Regions from separate parts of the Guptibacillus hwajinpoensis genome, predicted to be linked through region 1. Evidence: riboswitches for the same ligand, from Rfam matches in the RefSeq annotation. Region 1 holds a riboswitch; the other holds the start of a gene.
The links. Region 1 has a riboswitch for FMN ahead of ABFG93_RS07835 (ECF transporter S component). Riboswitches for the same ligand answer to the same signal wherever they lie in the genome.
Positions count from the first base shown of each region.

Region 2: it holds a riboswitch for FMN, as region 1 does, so the genes downstream of both, ribD (bifunctional diaminohydroxyphosphoribosylaminopyrimidine deaminase/5-amino-6-(5-phosphoribosylamino)uracil reductase RibD) here and ABFG93_RS07835 (ECF transporter S component) in region 1, are expected to answer to the same signal.

Region 1 is NZ_CP156674.1:1,538,083-1,546,459, reverse strand. Features, by position in the region: gene ABFG93_RS07855 (hypothetical protein) at 1-140, shown strand, start outside; gene ltrA (group II intron reverse transcriptase/maturase) at 107-1,342, shown strand; gene ABFG93_RS07845 (ABC transporter substrate-binding protein) at 1,847-2,812, shown strand; gene ABFG93_RS07840 (amidase family protein) at 2,856-4,301, opposite strand; gene ABFG93_RS07835 (ECF transporter S component) at 4,449-5,030, opposite strand; FMN riboswitch at 5,177-5,314, opposite strand; gene ABFG93_RS07830 (c-type cytochrome) at 5,466-5,801, opposite strand; gene spoIIP (stage II sporulation protein P) at 6,035-7,207, shown strand; gene ABFG93_RS07820 (YitT family protein) at 7,260-7,832, opposite strand; gene ABFG93_RS07815 (M4 family metallopeptidase) at 8,348-8,377, shown strand, end outside.
Region 2 is NZ_CP156674.1:3,894,433-3,902,809, forward strand. Features, by position in the region: gene lysA (diaminopimelate decarboxylase) at 1-1,034, shown strand, start outside; gene ABFG93_RS20165 (peptidylprolyl isomerase) at 1,126-1,563, shown strand; FMN riboswitch at 1,589-1,736, shown strand; gene ribD (bifunctional diaminohydroxyphosphoribosylaminopyrimidine deaminase/5-amino-6-(5-phosphoribosylamino)uracil reductase RibD) at 1,881-2,966, shown strand; gene ribE (riboflavin synthase) at 2,966-3,622, shown strand; gene ABFG93_RS20180 (bifunctional 3,4-dihydroxy-2-butanone-4-phosphate synthase/GTP cyclohydrolase II) at 3,642-4,835, shown strand; gene ribH (6,7-dimethyl-8-ribityllumazine synthase) at 4,866-5,336, shown strand; gene ABFG93_RS20190 (GNAT family N-acetyltransferase) at 5,563-5,925, shown strand; gene ABFG93_RS20195 (DUF309 domain-containing protein) at 5,950-6,477, opposite strand; gene ABFG93_RS20200 (segregation/condensation protein A) at 6,843-7,589, shown strand; gene scpB (SMC-Scp complex subunit ScpB) at 7,586-8,176, shown strand; gene ABFG93_RS20210 (hypothetical protein) at 8,203-8,377, shown strand, end outside.

The sequences.
Region 1 (8,377 bases):
ATTTCAGCTCAACATATGAGGTAGGAGTGAAGTCTCTGAGGGCATATGGAGCGTGGAGAATTGGTGCCACACAAGGAAAGAAACCTGTCACGTGGAGGAAGAAAGCATGTTGGAAAAGATACTTCATCGGAACAATTTAAACGAAGCCTATCGACGAGTGGTCCGAAACAAAGGGAGTCACGGCGTTGATCACATTCCCACGTCTGAACTGAAATCCCAGATCTCGGAGTCCTGGAATGAGATTGAAGCCCAACTTCTGGATGGAACCTATCAACCGTCACCCGTCCGTCGTGTCGAAATCCCGAAACCGAACGGAGGCAAACGAAAGCTAGGCATTCCAACCGCCATGGATCGCTTCATCCAACAAGCTATCAACCTTTATCTTCAACGGATCTACGATCCGTCGTTTTCCAACTCAAGCTACGGGTTCCGACCAGGAAAACGAGCACACGATGCGGTCCGAAAAGCCCAAGAATATGTCAATGACGGATACCGGTGGGTGGTGGATATCGATCTGGAGAAATTCTTTGATCGCGTTCACCACGACCGACTAATGCGCACATTGAGTTGTCGGGTTAAGGACGGTCGCATCCTTCGAATCATTCGGAGATACCTACAAGCTGGGGTTATGGAGAACGGCCAAACACAGACGAACCAAGCAGGGACACCGCAAGGAAGTCCTTTAAGTCCACTCCTATCAAATATCGTGTTAAATGAACTGGATAAGGAATTGGAGTCAAGAGGTATTCGTTTCGTTCGATACGCCGACGATTGTCAGATTTACGTAGGCTCAAGAAGAGCAGCCGAACGAATCCTTCGAAATATCAGCCAGTTTATCAAGAAGAAATTAAAACTAAAAGTTAATAAGGAAAAGAGTGCGATTGACCGCCCGTGGAAACGAACGTTCCTTGGGTTTAGTTTCACGCTCCACCGAGACTCGAAAATCAGGGTCGCGAAACAATCAATCCAACGAGCAAAACAGGAACTTCGACGCTTAACATCACGAAAGTGGAGTTTAGCGATGTCCGATCGAATCAAGAAATTAAACAAATTCATTGTAGGGTGGCGAAACTATTTCCAGCTCGCTGAAACGACATCAACTTTTAGAGAATTAATGGCATGGTTGAGAAGGAGATTACGAATGATCCGGTGGAAGGAATGGAAAACACCTAAAACAAGAAGGAAACAACTCCTTTCATTAGGTGTTACAAAAGCGAAAGCTTTTGAATGGAGCAACACAAGAAAAGGCTACTGGCGAATTGCCAGTAGCCCGATCCTCCACCGTACCTCCAATGACAAGTATTGGCGTCAGTTAGGATTAAAATCGTTAGAAGCACGTTAGATTTTCATGAAACCGCCGTATACGGATCCGTACGTACGGTGGTGTGAGAGGTCGGGGGTTAGTCACCCCCTCCTACTCGATTCCCCTTTCTCACTCAAAGCGTCTATTCAATTGAAATTATTATACTTACCACTCAGGATTCTTCGCCATAGTTCATAAACAAATAGAGAAATATCCCTATCTTCTATGGTACTCAAGATGATCCTCACACCAGGTGTTCATCTTTATTATCAAGCTCTGATCATCAATAAATTTCTGCGAATTGTCTGATGTGCAAGTTGTTCAGTACGCTAAGGAGACGACTTGTCCCTTCTAACAATTTCTCTTTATTAACATAGAAGAGAGGAATCTTTATTCGTGATGCTGCCCCATTTGTAAAAGGGATTAAGAGCACATTGGCTTCCAGCATGGACTCGAAAATATCCTGTTGTTTAAGCGCCGGCGTAAAATCAAACCAGATTGCGGCAGGATCATCTCTTTCAAGAAGGGTAATGTTGTCTTTTAGTGGCTCCGCCTGTACTCTTAGAAATAACCGATAATGTTTTACATTCCGAAGCAGTTTATGATCATTATGCCGAGGTACTTGAAGAACTAGATGAAGCAACGCGTGTTAACCTTTATGAAACTGATAAAATTGACCGCGCTGCCCTTAGTGCAGATTTCGTTGATCAGTTTAAGGACAGAGAAGGTTTCTCCACAATCCTTGATACAACGATCTACTTCCTTCGTCTCAACCAGAAGAATGAAGCCCTTGCAAACAATGATATCCGTAAGGCATTATTTCTTGCATATGACCGTGATGGTCTTGTAAATGTACTACTTAACAATGGTTCAGTAGCAGCTCGCTACCTTGTACCTAAAGAATTCCTATTCCTTGATGGAGAAGACTTCCGTGCACCTGCTCCAGACGGCTACATGGTTGATCAAACAGCAGATGACGCTGCAGAATACTGGAAGAAAGGCTTAGAAGCACTTGGAACTGATAGTGTCGAGCTGGAATTCCTTACAACGGATAGTGATTTGGCATCTAAAATCGCTGAATATGCGAAAAATCAGTTTGAATCCAAGCTTGATGGCATAACAGTTACGATCAACAAGCAACCATGGAAGCAGTTCCTTGAGCTTGAAGATGCTGGTAATTTTGATATCTCCACTGGTGGTTGGGGACCAGATTATCCAGATCCAATGACTTACGTCTACATGTTTGAAACTGGTGGAGCATACAACCGTATGGACTACTCAAATGAAGAGTATGATAAGCTAGTTTCCGGCGCTAAGACTGAATCTGATGAACAAAAACGCTGGGAAATGATGCAAGAACCTGAGCGCATTCTTATTGAAGAGGATGCTGCAATCGTTCCTACTTACCAGGGCGGTAGCGCAATTATAATGAAGGATTATGTTAAAAACTATCATATTCACAAGTTTGGAGCAGATTCTTCACTTAAATGGGTAACAATCGAGAAGTAAAAAGGAAAAAAGCGTGGCTGCATGCCGCGCTTTTTTTGCTTTGTTAGACTAGTGAAAAACGTTCAGGGAGTTTTCGAAGCTGTGTTTGTTGTTCGTATCCATATGCTAATTTTATTAGCTGGGGTTCGTTAAAGGCTTTACTTGTAAAGGTGATTCCAAATGGTTTTCCATTTGAGGTAGCGCCAGCCGGAACGGTTATAGACGGATAACCTGCTTTCGCAGGAATGGTAGAGCCATAACATCCAGCGAATAGAAGAGCATCAACACCTTTTTCGAACAACTGATCAAGAGCGCTTTTACCATCTTCTAAATCACGCAACCGACTACTAATATATATTGGATCACTCAACAGGCCATTTTTTTCGTTAGCTTCAACTAATCGTTCCTGACCATATTTGATCAGTTGGGGATTTTGTTTGTAATAATTGATGACAGTATCCAGTGTCATTCCTGAAGAGTTCTTTGTTTCATTGGCAAGATAGCTATTAAGGGCTGGTTTGAATTCATGTAGCAGAACCTGGAAATCGTTCTCAAGTTCGTTCTGATGTGGGGTAATCTCGTCTACTTCAGTAAAGGTACACCCTATGAACTCTAGTTCAGAAATAGCAATCTCCATCAGCTTCTGTTCTTCAGGATGCATTTGATCGTAATAGCCTTTCCTGACGATACCGATTCTGAATTCTGCAAAGAGAGGCTTGAGGAGGTAAGGGGTGTAATCATGATACACGGTTATCCCATGCGTAACGGGGTCTTCGGGATCACTCCCAGACATAATGCCTAGTAAAATTGCGGCGTCTGTTACATTTCGAGTAATGGGGCCAGCTGTATCCTGTGAAAAAGAGATTGGAATGATTCCTTTTCGACTAACTGATCCAACAGTTGGTTTTAATCCGACGGCTGCATTCGAGCTAGCGGGGCTAAGGATAGAGCCATTTGTCTCGGTACCGATAGCGGCCGGACTAAAATGACAGGCGACCGCTGCAGCTGAACCAGAACTGGATCCCCCTACATCTAGAGTTCCTGGTCCATACGGGTTCAAAACCTGCCCACCTCTTGAACTAAATCCATTTGGCATGGAGTCACTCATAAAGTTCGCCCATTCAGTCATATTTGTTTTACCGAGAATTATAGCACCTGCTTCTCGAAGCTTTTTTACAAGAAACGCATCTTTTTTACCATATGAACAGGCAAGAGCAGCAGATCCAGCACTTGTGTGTAAATGATCACCAGTATTAATGTTATCTTTTAATAAGATTGGAATCCCATGAAGAAGACTTCTTGATCCAGTTTTCTGTCGTTCTCGGTCGAGTCCTGCTGCGACAAAGAGTGCATCCGGGTTTACTTCAAGGACAGCATTTATATGAGGATTATGAGTAGCGATTTGATTGAGATAGAACTTTACGAGTTTTTCTGAAGAAAGGTTACCTTCGAACATTGCATTTTGAAGGTCCCTAATAGTGGATTTTTCGAGCCATTCGATCGTTAACACAGGGAGTCCCTCCTTACTCCTTTTTATAACTAATTCAACAAATAATGGGAATACCCCTTCAAAAAACCCGGATCTTTTTACAGATCCGGGTTTTAATTTATTCCTTCAAGAAGAGGGATTAATGCCCCCTTTGATTGAAGTTTCACTTTATGCGATCCTGATTTGCTTTTCAAACCAGGGTTTTAATTTTACGAAAAAGGCGATAAATATCCCGGCTACGATTGCGCCTTTTAATAGGTTAAACGGGGTAATACCTGTTAATACTAGGGCCTGACGAGCTGATGCTGACATTTCTTCAAAGCCCATGAACCAGGTGTATGCCGGTAGGATGATGATATAATTCAACAACCCCATCATTGCTGACATAAGAATCGTCCCGATGGTCAATCCCAGTGTTAATCCTTTCTGGGTTTGATTAAACTTCCGGAAAATAAGAGCTGTTGGCACGATAAAGAATACACCTGCAATAAAATTAGCAAGCTGGCCAATTGGTACACCAGTGAAGCTTCCCTGAATTCCGAAATGGATAAAGTTCTTAATCGCTTCAACAAGAATCCCGGCTACCGGCCCATAAAGAATAGCCACGAAGAGTGCTGGAATATCACTGAAATCAATTTGCAGGAAAACAGGAAATCCAGGCAGTGGAAAATCAAATAGCATTAGCAGATAAGAGATACTACTAAACATCGCAATCACGATCATTCGTTGCGTTTTCGATACACTTTTCATTTTGACATTTCTCCCTTTTTTTTCGAACCACCGAAAAAGGAGATGTGGCCCCAGTGCACACAAAAAAACCATGAGTATGGGGCTCATGGTTACGGCATGGGGAAATAAGCAAGCTCTTCTCGAATATCAAAAGAAGCTTACTTATCCACCATCTTCTCCCATCCAGACTATACTGTCGGCTCTGGAATTTCACCAGATCCTGCCCAAAATACAGGCTCGCGGGCTTGAGGAAATACTTATCCTTCACCGCCGGTCGGGAATTACACCCTGCCCCGAAGATAGTTCGCTATAATTAGTTACAACTTTATTATACAGCGGGAAATATGATAGCTCAACAAATATATCTTGAAGCTATGTTGTTTTGTGATAACGCTTTCTTTCGGTGCAAGTAAAAACTCTCTATTCAATTGAACAGAGAGCTTCAATAAAGCGCTATTATTTTTTCTCAGAAAGCCAGGTAGCAACCATTTCTGCTTCCTTCCCTTGAATGACACCAGCTGGCATTCCGCCGCCTTTACCATTTTTAATGATTTCAAGAATCTCATCTTTCGAATACTTACCACCTACAGCTTCAAGTGCGGGGCCCGCTCCACCTCCAAGGTTTTCACCATGGCAAGATGCGCAATTCTGAGAGAAAATTTTTTCAGCTTCACCCCCAGCGGAGTCGCCGCCTTTTTCACCGCCACCTTCTTCCGCCTGTTCGCCGTGACCTGCTTCATTGCCGGCGTGTTCTTCGGTTGTGGATAGCCAGTATGTAAAACCTACAACCATTACAAGGAACAAAATTATTACAGCAATATATGCTGATGATTTACCCATTCTGTTCACCTCCTGTATCCTCATCTTTATCATACTTTTCACACATTCATTTATCAAATATATTTTGCTTGTTTTTCCTTTCTATCCCTAAATTTCTATGTTCACTAGCAAAAAAATCTTCTAAAGTAGTCCTCGTTTTCATAGAAATAAGTATCTAAAGCGAGAGTGGCAGGAGGGAAGTTGAGATGAAAAGCAGTTCTATTAAATGGTTTAGTGATGGAAGCAGTATGAAAATCAGAGCATTTTCTTTTTTTACCATTATTGGTTTGATTGTCCTATTTGTTGTAGCCGGGTTTATATCTTCTTCAGAAACAAGATATCGTCTTTCATCTTCCATGCTGCATGACTGGATTACGAGTTTTTCTACTGAAGCAATGGTTTACGGAATGGGCACGGAAAATCATTATTTAACCCAGGTTTTACCTGAGGCAAGTGAACCCCCAGCACTTTCTCTTGTCGCCTTCCAATTTATTACTAGTGTAAAGCCAGGTGATATTCGAAGTCTGGTTGGTGGTGAACTCCCGGGCTTTGCATTGTATGATGCCAAGATTCACGTAGCAGGGGAAGGGACAAACTTCACGAACCTTCCAGTAGAGTCAGCTCCTCCTTTAAATGAATTGTTGAAAGAAAGAGAAGTTCCTTCAGAAAAGCTTCAAATTAAAGAGTCGAAAGGAAACGTTACACCACCTGTTCAAACGACTAATGGAAGAGAAGTCGCGTTTATCTATCATTCCCATAGTTATGAATCCTACCTTCCCCTTCTTGGACTCGACGGAAAGAAGGATGCAGATCTTGCAAATGATGGGAAAACAAATATTACTTTAGTAGGCAAGATGCTGGGGGAGGAACTTGAAAATCGCGGAATTGGAGCACGAGTAGATGATTCGAATATTGGGGTTCTTCTAAACGAGAAAGGCTGGGAACACGGTAAAGCCTATGATGTTTCGAGGACGATCGTTCAATCTGCGATTGCCGGAAGCGATGAGTTCGATTTGTTTATAGACATTCATCGTGATGCATTAAGAGAGAAGGATACAACGGTTACAATTAACAATGAAGAATACGCCCGAACTGTCTTTGTTATCGGAGAAGAAAATCCTAACTATGAGAAGAATCTTGCCCTTGCTAAAGATCTTCATGAGGCATTAAAGGATCAATATCCGGGGTTAAGTCGGGGGGTTATTGGGAAGAAGGGGCAGGGTGTTGATGGCATCTACAATCAAGATTTGTCTCCAAATGCCCTACTTATTGAAATGGGTGGTGTTGACAATAACCTTGATCAATTAAGCAGAACGGTAAGAGCCATTGCAGATGTGATTAGTGAACATTACTGGAATGTTCAAAAGGTAAACAATTGAAGAATTACTTACTATTAAAAAAGCGCTGGCCATGTAGCCAGCGCTATTAAAACTAAGTAGCTTCTTTTTTGATGGTTAACAGGCTTGTTGTAAGCCCAACGAATAAAATAGTTATCGCAGAATAGATTGTTGAGTTCAATCCAATGGTTTGTGAGCCGATAATAATCACCAACCCATCAATAATGAAAATGATGAATCCTACATTTAAGGAGAACATTCTTGAAATAAATTGGGCAAGTAGATCTGTGCCCCCTGTACTCGTTTCAAATCTAAGCATGAAGCCAATACCCGAACCTACGAAAAAGCCACCAAGAATGGCGCTGATTAGAATAGGGAAGGAAAAAATGTGACGAAGCGGAGAGAATAAATCAATAAATAAAGAAGAAAGTAATAATCCATGGAGGCTATTATAAAAGTAAGGGCGAAAGTAAAGAAATGCAATAATATAGAGTGGAATGCTTAAGGATATGATGGTAAGACCAGTCTGATAGCCCCATAAGTATTTGATAATTAAACCTATCCCAATCATACCACCATCGATTAATTGATTTGGAACGAGGAAACTGTTGATTCCAAAGCCAACAAGAGCACTTCCTGTGAACACAGCAACCATTTTTTTATACATAAAACGCTCACCTGCTTGTTCATGGTTGTTTCATATGTATGTGCCCAAGAAGATTTTCATAACTTTTAGATTAGAAGCTCCTATCAATGTATAATCAGGATTTTTCTTAACTTGCACTGTGCGATTTTACTATTATTGAATTTTGAAACATTAAGTCGGCGTAAATAGGATCATTTCTAGTAGTCTAGCAGCTTTCGTTTGATGGACTACTGTATCATTATTGGCTAGAATGTAGTACGAATGTTTTATAACATAAATAAATCAACGAGAAAGGCAGGCCAATAGGCTGCCTTTTTTTCATTCCAAAACCTAATTATGTATTTTTTTACCATTAAATAAACTTATGAATAAATTATATCACGCCATGAATTTAAATGTTATTGGGAAAGGAATGAGCATTTAAACGCATTAATTCCTGTGATTTCTACTATATTTCCCAATACAAACAATAGAAAATATGTGTTAATCTACCAATGTATTAAAAATTCTAATTATTCCGAAATGGAGGAAATGAAATGAAAAAGGGAATTGCCGTTATACTTGCT
Region 2 (8,377 bases), 1.7 Mb from region 1:
TTCAAGCTGGATTTCCTGCTGAGCGTATTCACTTTCATGGAAACAATAAAAGTGATGCTGAAATTCGTATGGCTCTTGATGCTAAAATCGGCTGTTTCGTTGTCGATAATTTCTATGAACTGGCATTACTTGAACAACTGGCAGAAGAAAAGGGAGTAAGAGCAAACATCCTGCTACGTATTACGCCTGGCATCGAAGCCCATACACATGATTATATTTTGACAGGTCAAGAAGATTCGAAGTTTGGTTTTGATCTGCAAAGTGGCCAGGTGGAAGAAGCGATTCAATCAGCTGAGAAAAAAAGCACTCTAAAATTACTTGGACTTCACTGTCATATAGGCTCTCAAATTTTTGAAACAACAGGATTCGTGATGGCAATCGACAAAATATTTCAATACCTTTCAACCTGGTATGAATCATTTGGATTTGCGCCAGAGGTTTTAAATCTGGGCGGAGGCTTCGGAATTCGTTATACTGCAGATGACCAGCCAATACCTGTCGGTGATTATATCGCAGCGATGACGCACGCCGTTAAACGAAACCTCAGCGAAGGAATGGCGATGCCGGAAATATGGATTGAACCAGGTCGTTCTCTTGTAGGAGAAGCGGGTTTGACTCTTTATACGGTAGGTTCCCATAAGCATGTACCTGAGCTTCGAAATTATCTTGCAGTTGACGGTGGAATGAGTGATAACCTTCGTCCAGCGTTATATCAGGCTAAGTATGAAGCAGCAATTGCGAACCGAATGAACGAAACGAGAGATCATCTGTACTCAGTTGCAGGGAAATGCTGTGAGTCAGGCGATATGTTAATCTGGGATTGTAAGTTGCAACGCGCGATTTCAGGGGATGTAATGGCTGTCTTTTCAACTGGAGCATACGGGTATTCGATGGCTAACAACTACAACCGTTTACCAAAACCAGCTGTTGTTTTCGTAGAGAATGGCGAAGCAAGCCTTGTTGTGAAGAGAGAATCGTACGAAGATTTAATCCACCATGACCTTCCATTGAAGCAAGCGATTATATCAAAATAATAATTTGAAGTAGAATTAATAGGGTGTAGCAGAACTCTATGCTATAATAAAAGTGCTTTCAAGCAAAATGTTTGTGCAGGAGGATTAATTAATGAAAAAAGGTACAATTGCATTCGAAAATGGAGAGGTAATTCAAATTGAATTTTACCCAGAAGAAGCACCTAACACGGTAGCTAACTTTGAGAAGCTTGCGAACGAAGGCTTCTATAATGGAGTGAATTTCCACCGCGTGATTCCTGGCTTTGTTGCTCAGGGCGGAGACCCAACTGGATCTGGTATGGGTGGTCCTGGTTACACGATTGACTGTGAAACAGAGGGTAACCCACATAAGCACGTAGCAGGTTCACTTTCAATGGCTCATGCAGGTAAAAACACAGGCGGCAGCCAGTTTTTCCTTGTTCACGAACCACAACCACATCTTGATGGCGTCCATACAGTCTTTGGTCAGGTGACAGAAGGCATGGATACAGTCCTACGCATCAAGCAAGGCGATGTAATGAAAGAAGTAAAGGTTTGGGACGAAGAATAGTTCTTCATACTACTAAAAACTAAAAACTTTCCTTCGGGGGCGGGTGAAAGTCCCAACCGGCGGTGATGACTGGCGATTAAGCTAGCTAAGTCCGTGACCCGTTTGCATATGCAAACGGTGGATCTGGTGAGAAACCAGAACCGACAGTATAGTCTGGATGGGAGAAGGAATATAAAGTAACCAATTTCTTTTTGAATCTACGATTCAAAAGGTTTATTTGGTATATATACTTTTGCCTCCCAAGTATGAGTTTTGGGAGGCTTTTTTCATGCCATCTTTCAACACCGTAAATGGAAAGTGGCACAGGAGTAGATACTATGAATCATCAGGATTATATGAAAACAGCAATCGATATGGCGCGAGGTACCGTTGGACAGACGAGGCCTAATCCTGCTGTAGGTGCTTTGATCGTGAGCGATGGACGCATAATCGGCATGGGTGCACACCTGAAAGCTGGAGAAGGACACGCCGAAGTGCAAGCACTTCAAATGGCTGGGAAAAAAGCGGAGGGTGCCACTGCATACGTTACGTTAGAACCGTGCAGTCATCATGGCCGTACGCCGCCTTGTGCAGATGCCCTTATCAAGGCTGGTATTTCAACTGTCTTTATTGCGAGTCAGGATCCAAATCCGCTCGTAGCAGGTAAAGGAATAGAGAAACTGAAAGAAGCAGGGGTTCATGTTGAAGTAGGTCTTCTTGAAGAAGAAGCCCTGATATTGAATGAAATGTTTTTCCACTACATCACTCATCATCGACCGTTTGTTACTCTAAAGTCTGCTACTACTCTTGATGGTAAAATTTCCTCTCGAACTGGGGATAGCAAATGGGTTACAGGAGAACTAGCTAGAAGGGATGTACACTCATTTCGACATAAACATGATGCCATTCTTGTTGGAGTCGGAACTGTCATTGCAGACGACCCATCATTAACAACAAGGTACGGCGAGGGGCTATCACCGATAAGGATAGTCCTTGATCATCAACTTAGGATTTCCTCGGATGCAATGCTGCTCAAAGACAGGAGAGCTGAAACGTGGATTGTGACGACAAAAGAAGCTGTCAGTAAAAATGATCGCATGTTCCCTGATCATGTCCGTTTGATTGGGATATCTGAAAAACAGATTCAAATCAAAGAAGTGCTAAAAATCCTTGGTGAAAATCAAATTACTTCTCTGTTTGTAGAAGGAGGCGCCGAGGTGAATGCCAGTTTCCTTGAATCGCAATCGTTTGAACAGGTTATTACGTATATTGCCCCTAAATTAATTGGTGGTAGACAGTCTCCATCATCTTTTGGAGGTACCGGCTTCTCCCGAATGAATGATGCAGTGGATCTCGAAATGCTTAGTGTTGATCAAATCGGAGATGACATTAGAGTTATCGCTCGAAGAAGGGAGAAACGGTAATGTTTACAGGAATTGTAGAAGAAATCGGTCGAGTAGAGAGCGTTCAGCAGGCAGGGGAGTCAATCGTCATGCAGATTGCTGCAGAAACGGTCTTAATTGATGCTCACCTTGGTGATAGTATTTCAATTAATGGTGTGTGTTTAACTGTAACGTCATATACAGATTCTGCTTTTACGGTTGACATCATGCCTGAAACATTTCGTTCCACAGGTCTTCGTCACCTTGGACCCAATTCCTCAGTTAACCTCGAACGTGCGATGTCAGCTAACGGTCGCTTTGGCGGCCATTTTGTTTCAGGGCACGTTGATGGTGTGGGGAAAATTACACGCGTTGAAAACGTTGATAATGCAGTTTATTACGATATCGCGATATCGAGAGAACTTCTCATTTATTTCGTTGAGAAAGGCTCTGTATCGGTTGATGGAACGAGCCTAACCGTTTTTGGTATCGGCGAGAACACCTTGACGATATCTCTTATTCCTCATACGGTCGAAAAGACGGTTTTAGGTAATAAGCGGGTTGGTGATTTAGTGAATATTGAATGTGATATGCTCGGAAAATACATTATGAAATACTTAGAACAAAGAAGTGGCTCTAAATCAGAGCACACCGCTTCACTTGGCAGTCAATTCTTTGAAGATCATGGGTTCAAATAAAGGTGAGGGAGGGATAGACATGTTCCATACGATAGAGGAAGCCATTTACGATTTAATGCAGGGAAGGGTCGTCATCGTTTGTGATGATGAAGATCGTGAGAATGAAGGCGATTTTGTAGCGCTAGCAGATAAAGTGACTCCTGAGATCATCAATTTTATGATAACAAAAGGAAGGGGCCTTGTTTGTACACCTATTACAGAGGACCGTGCCCGGGAGCTGAGATTAAATCCTATGGTGGATCACAATACAGATTCACATGGTACGGCATTTACAGTAAGTGTTGACCATACTAGTATTACAACTGGTATTTCAGCTGCTGAGAGAGCACTAACAATTAATGCCTTAATCAATCAGAACGCGAGACCAGCCGACTTTAACCGGCCTGGCCACGTTTTTCCGCTCGTTGCGAAAGATGGAGGAGTATTAAGGAGAGCAGGTCATACAGAAGCTGCCGTCGATTTAGCAAGGCTTTCTGGGTCAGCTCCAGCTGGAGTTATTTGTGAAATAATGAAAGAAGACGGTGAGATGGCACGTGTGCCGGATCTTATTGAGATTGCAAAAGAGTTTGATTTGAAAATGGTCACTATTAAAGATTTAATTCAGTACCGAAACCGCAAAGACGTTCTTGTGAAAAAAGAAGTGGAAATTGAACTTCCAACAGAATACGGCTCGTTCCGCGCTGTTGGATATTCAAATGTTCTCGATCAAAAAGAACATGTGGCACTTATTAAAGGGGAGATTCTCCCAGATCAGCCTACGCTTGTGCGCGTGCATTCTGAGTGCCTAACTGGGGACGTCTTCGGATCATTTCGATGCGATTGTGGCCCTCAACTACATGCGGCTCTATCTCAAATTGAGGAAGAAGGACACGGTGTACTGCTTTACATGCGACAGGAAGGAAGAGGGATAGGCCTTCTTAATAAAATGAAGGCATACAAACTACAAGAGCAGGGGTACGATACGGTTGAAGCGAATGAGAAGCTTGGTTTTAAACCTGATCTCAGAGATTATGGTATCGGCGCTCAAATTTTAAGGGATCTTGGAATCTCAAAAATGAATTTACTGACAAATAACCCGAGGAAAATTGCCGGATTAAAAGGCTACGGACTTGAGGTTGAAACTCGTATAGCACTGGAAATGCCATCACGTAAAGAAAATGAACGGTACTTAAAAACGAAGCATAGCAAGTTAGGACACATGCTTCACTTGTAAGATAAGAGTGAAATCGGGAGGCTATTTAATATGGGACAATTATTTGAAGGAAATTTGGTTGGATCTGGACTAAAAGTGGGTATTGTAGTAGGAAGGTTTAATGAATTTATTACCAGTAAACTTCTGGGGGGGGCTGAAGATGCTTTGCGCCGTCATGGATTAACTGATGAAAATATTGATATCGCCTGGGTTCCGGGAGCATTTGAAATTCCGTTCGCAGCCAAGAAAATGGTTGATACAGGACGTTACGATGCCGTTATTACGTTAGGGACTGTCATTCGCGGTGCAACCCCTCACTTTGATTATGTTTGTAGTGAAGTCTCGAAAGGGGTGGGGTCACTAGCGATGCAGTCTGGTGTTCCAGTCATTTTTGGAGTACTGACGACCAATACAATCGAGCAGGCTGTGGAACGTGCTGGTACTAAGGCAGGGAACAAAGGTTGGGATGCAGCAACGGCCGCAATTGAAATGGCCAATTTATCAAAATCATTTGAAGGTTGATTATCCAGACGTTTTTGGCTATGATGGGTATGGTGTTCAAAGAAAGGCGAAGGAGTTAAGTTTTTGAAGCCTGGAAGAAATCAAGAAAAGGTTGATTCGCATGTGTGTGTTGATTGCGATCATCATGCTCGCTGCGCTTGTCCGTAGATTGATCTGAACGTATTATACAGATAAGGAATAGTATAATAAACGGCCGAGCCAAGAACTACTTTAATGAGGGATAATCATGCTAATTCGTTATAAAAAAGCTCATGAGAAAATTGCGATGGGTTTGTTAAGCTTCATGCCTAATGAAAAAGACATCAAAAGGCTACAGCAGTCAATTAAAGATTATGAAGAAATGGAATCTTGCCAGCTTTTTCTATGGAAAGATGAAGACATTATTGGTTTGCTAGGTATTGAGTGGGTAAATGAGAACGAAGTAGAGTTAAAGCACATTAGTGTCAATCCTTCTCACCGTCATCAGGGGATCGGAAAGCATATGGTGGAAGCACTTCGAGAGATGCTAAGTGATGAGATTGATATAAAGGGAAATGAATATACTGGAACGTTTTTTGAGAGATGTCACTTAGAAGAAAACATTAAATAATGATCAACTACAAAAAGGAACGGCTCAGCCGTTCCTTTTTTGGTGTCGAATTTGAAATTGGTGGTTTCTTTCAACGAGTACTTCTGTTCGATCCCGCCTGGAGTGTCTGTGGATGAGGTCATCATTTGTTAAATCACTGGGTGTGCCGTACGCACATCCAAGTTCTTGACAGCGTTCCTGGCATTGTTGGAGGAGCTCCTTGCTTGTAAGTGGAAGATCGAATCCGTTGTATGGAGAACGAGATTCAATGAGGTGATACTCCTGTGTAAGGTCGCGAAGAAGCTGGTCGACGTCAATAGCAAGCGTCTCAAGCTCTATCCGTTCACTTATAGCAATTCGCTTTGCATTCTGGATCATTCGCGCTGCACCTGCAAAATTCCCTCGACGATGATGATATAATCCGACTGCAATCTGGATCAATCCAACCCAATGAGTCTTTCGTCTCCCGCGTGGGTCCTGCTTCCAATGTTCCTCCAGAATTTCATGGCATTCAAAATAATCACGTATTCCGTGGAAGTGAGCGAGATAGTCGATGTAAGCTTCAGAATACATATCGTTCCCTCCATTTCCTTAGTAGTGTAGCATAGGTTTATTCCTGTGTTAAAGCGAATGATTTTCGTATCCATACTGTAAAAAAGTTCATATTACGAAGCTATATGATAATGAAACAACTTCTTATTCATAGGAGAAGTAAGATAATACTTAGTTACAGTGCTGATGTATATAGCTTTTATTAATTTCAAGCAGAAATAGCAATAAAGTGAAACATCTATCAGAGAGGTCTTTTTCCCTGTCTGAAGTTGTGTGGCGCAGTATTTAAGCCTAGATCTCCATAATTTCGAGAATCGGCGAAATAACGAAATATGATATAATCGTTTTATTAGATGGAGATGGATAAAGGAAGATGGAATGAAATGATGCAATATAGTGTTAAGGTAGATGCCTTTGAAGGTCCTCTGGATCTATTGCTTCACCTGATTAATAAGTACGAAGTAGATATTTATGATATTCCTGTATCACAAATAACAGACCAGTATTTAACATTTATACATACGATGCAGGAACTAGAATTGGATGTAGCGAGCGAGTATTTAGTTATGGCTGCTACACTGCTAGCAATCAAGAGCAAAATGCTACTCCCTCAAAAAGAAGAAGAGTTATTTGATGATGACCAGGAATTCGATGATGACCCTCGGGATGAGCTGGTACAACGGCTTGTCGAGTATCGGAGATTTAAAGAAGCAGCAAATGACCTTAAGGAAAAGGAAAGTAGCCGCAGCCTTCTTTATGCGCGTCCACCCGCTGATATTAGTGAATATAGTCGAGAGGAACATCAAACGTCAATTGGTGATGTAACCTTATATGATATGTTAGCGGCCTTTCAAAAGATGTCTCGTCGCGTGAAGGACAAAAAGCCCAAGCGAACGAGGATTCAAAGTCAGGACATTCCTATTGAAGACCGGATGAATGAAATTAGACTCAAGCTTCAGGGGAATGGGAGGAAGAGATTTACGGAACTTTTTGTAGAAGAAGAACGGGGACATATGATTGTGACATTTCTTGCGATTTTGGAACTAATGAAAAAAAGGGCTGTTGCATGTGAACAGGACAGCAATTTTGGAGAGATCATGATTTTTGAAAGTGAAGGGAAGGCTTCAGAGTGACAAAAGAGGAAGTGAAAAGCATTATTGAAAGTCTTTTATTTGTGGTTGGGGACGAAGGGATTACGTTGAAAGATCTTTGTGAGACCATCTCGTTAGAAGAAGAGACAATTTCTGATGCTCTAAAAGAATTACAACTAGAATACGATGAGGTAGAACGGGGTTTTAAAATTGTGTTTCTTGGTGGTGGATACCAGCTTACGACTAATGCAAAAAATGCCCCGTATATTGAAAAATTAATTGATCAACCAGGAAATCATTCACTTTCTCAAGCTGCTCTCGAAACCATGGCCATCATAGCTTATAAACAACCGATTACGAGGATTGAAATTGAGGAAATACGTGGTGTGAAAACGGATAAACCTCTTCAAACATTGATGAGGAAGCTACTCATTAAAGAAGCAGGTAGAGCCGAGAAGGCAGGACGAGCTATTTTATATGGTACAACAAGAGAGTTCCTATTTCATTTTGGACTGAGCTCCATTAAGGAGCTTCCACCACTACCCGATGGAAGCGAAGAAACGGAAGACGATGAAGCTGATCTGTTTTTTGAGAAGTTTCAACAAATTCCAGGAGAGCAAGACTCGTAATAAGAATGAGATGAGGAGGACAATTGATGCGTGTGACCAACGTAGCATTTGAACAGCTTGAAAAAGAACGTTCTAATTCTCCTGAAGATTCTTTCGTAAGGTCGACAGTTACGTATGAACAAAACGGTAAAATGAAAACTTTCCATGTTCTATATCCTGTTATTTTTGCTGAAAGAGCAATTGAAGAAGGTGTTTGGAGCA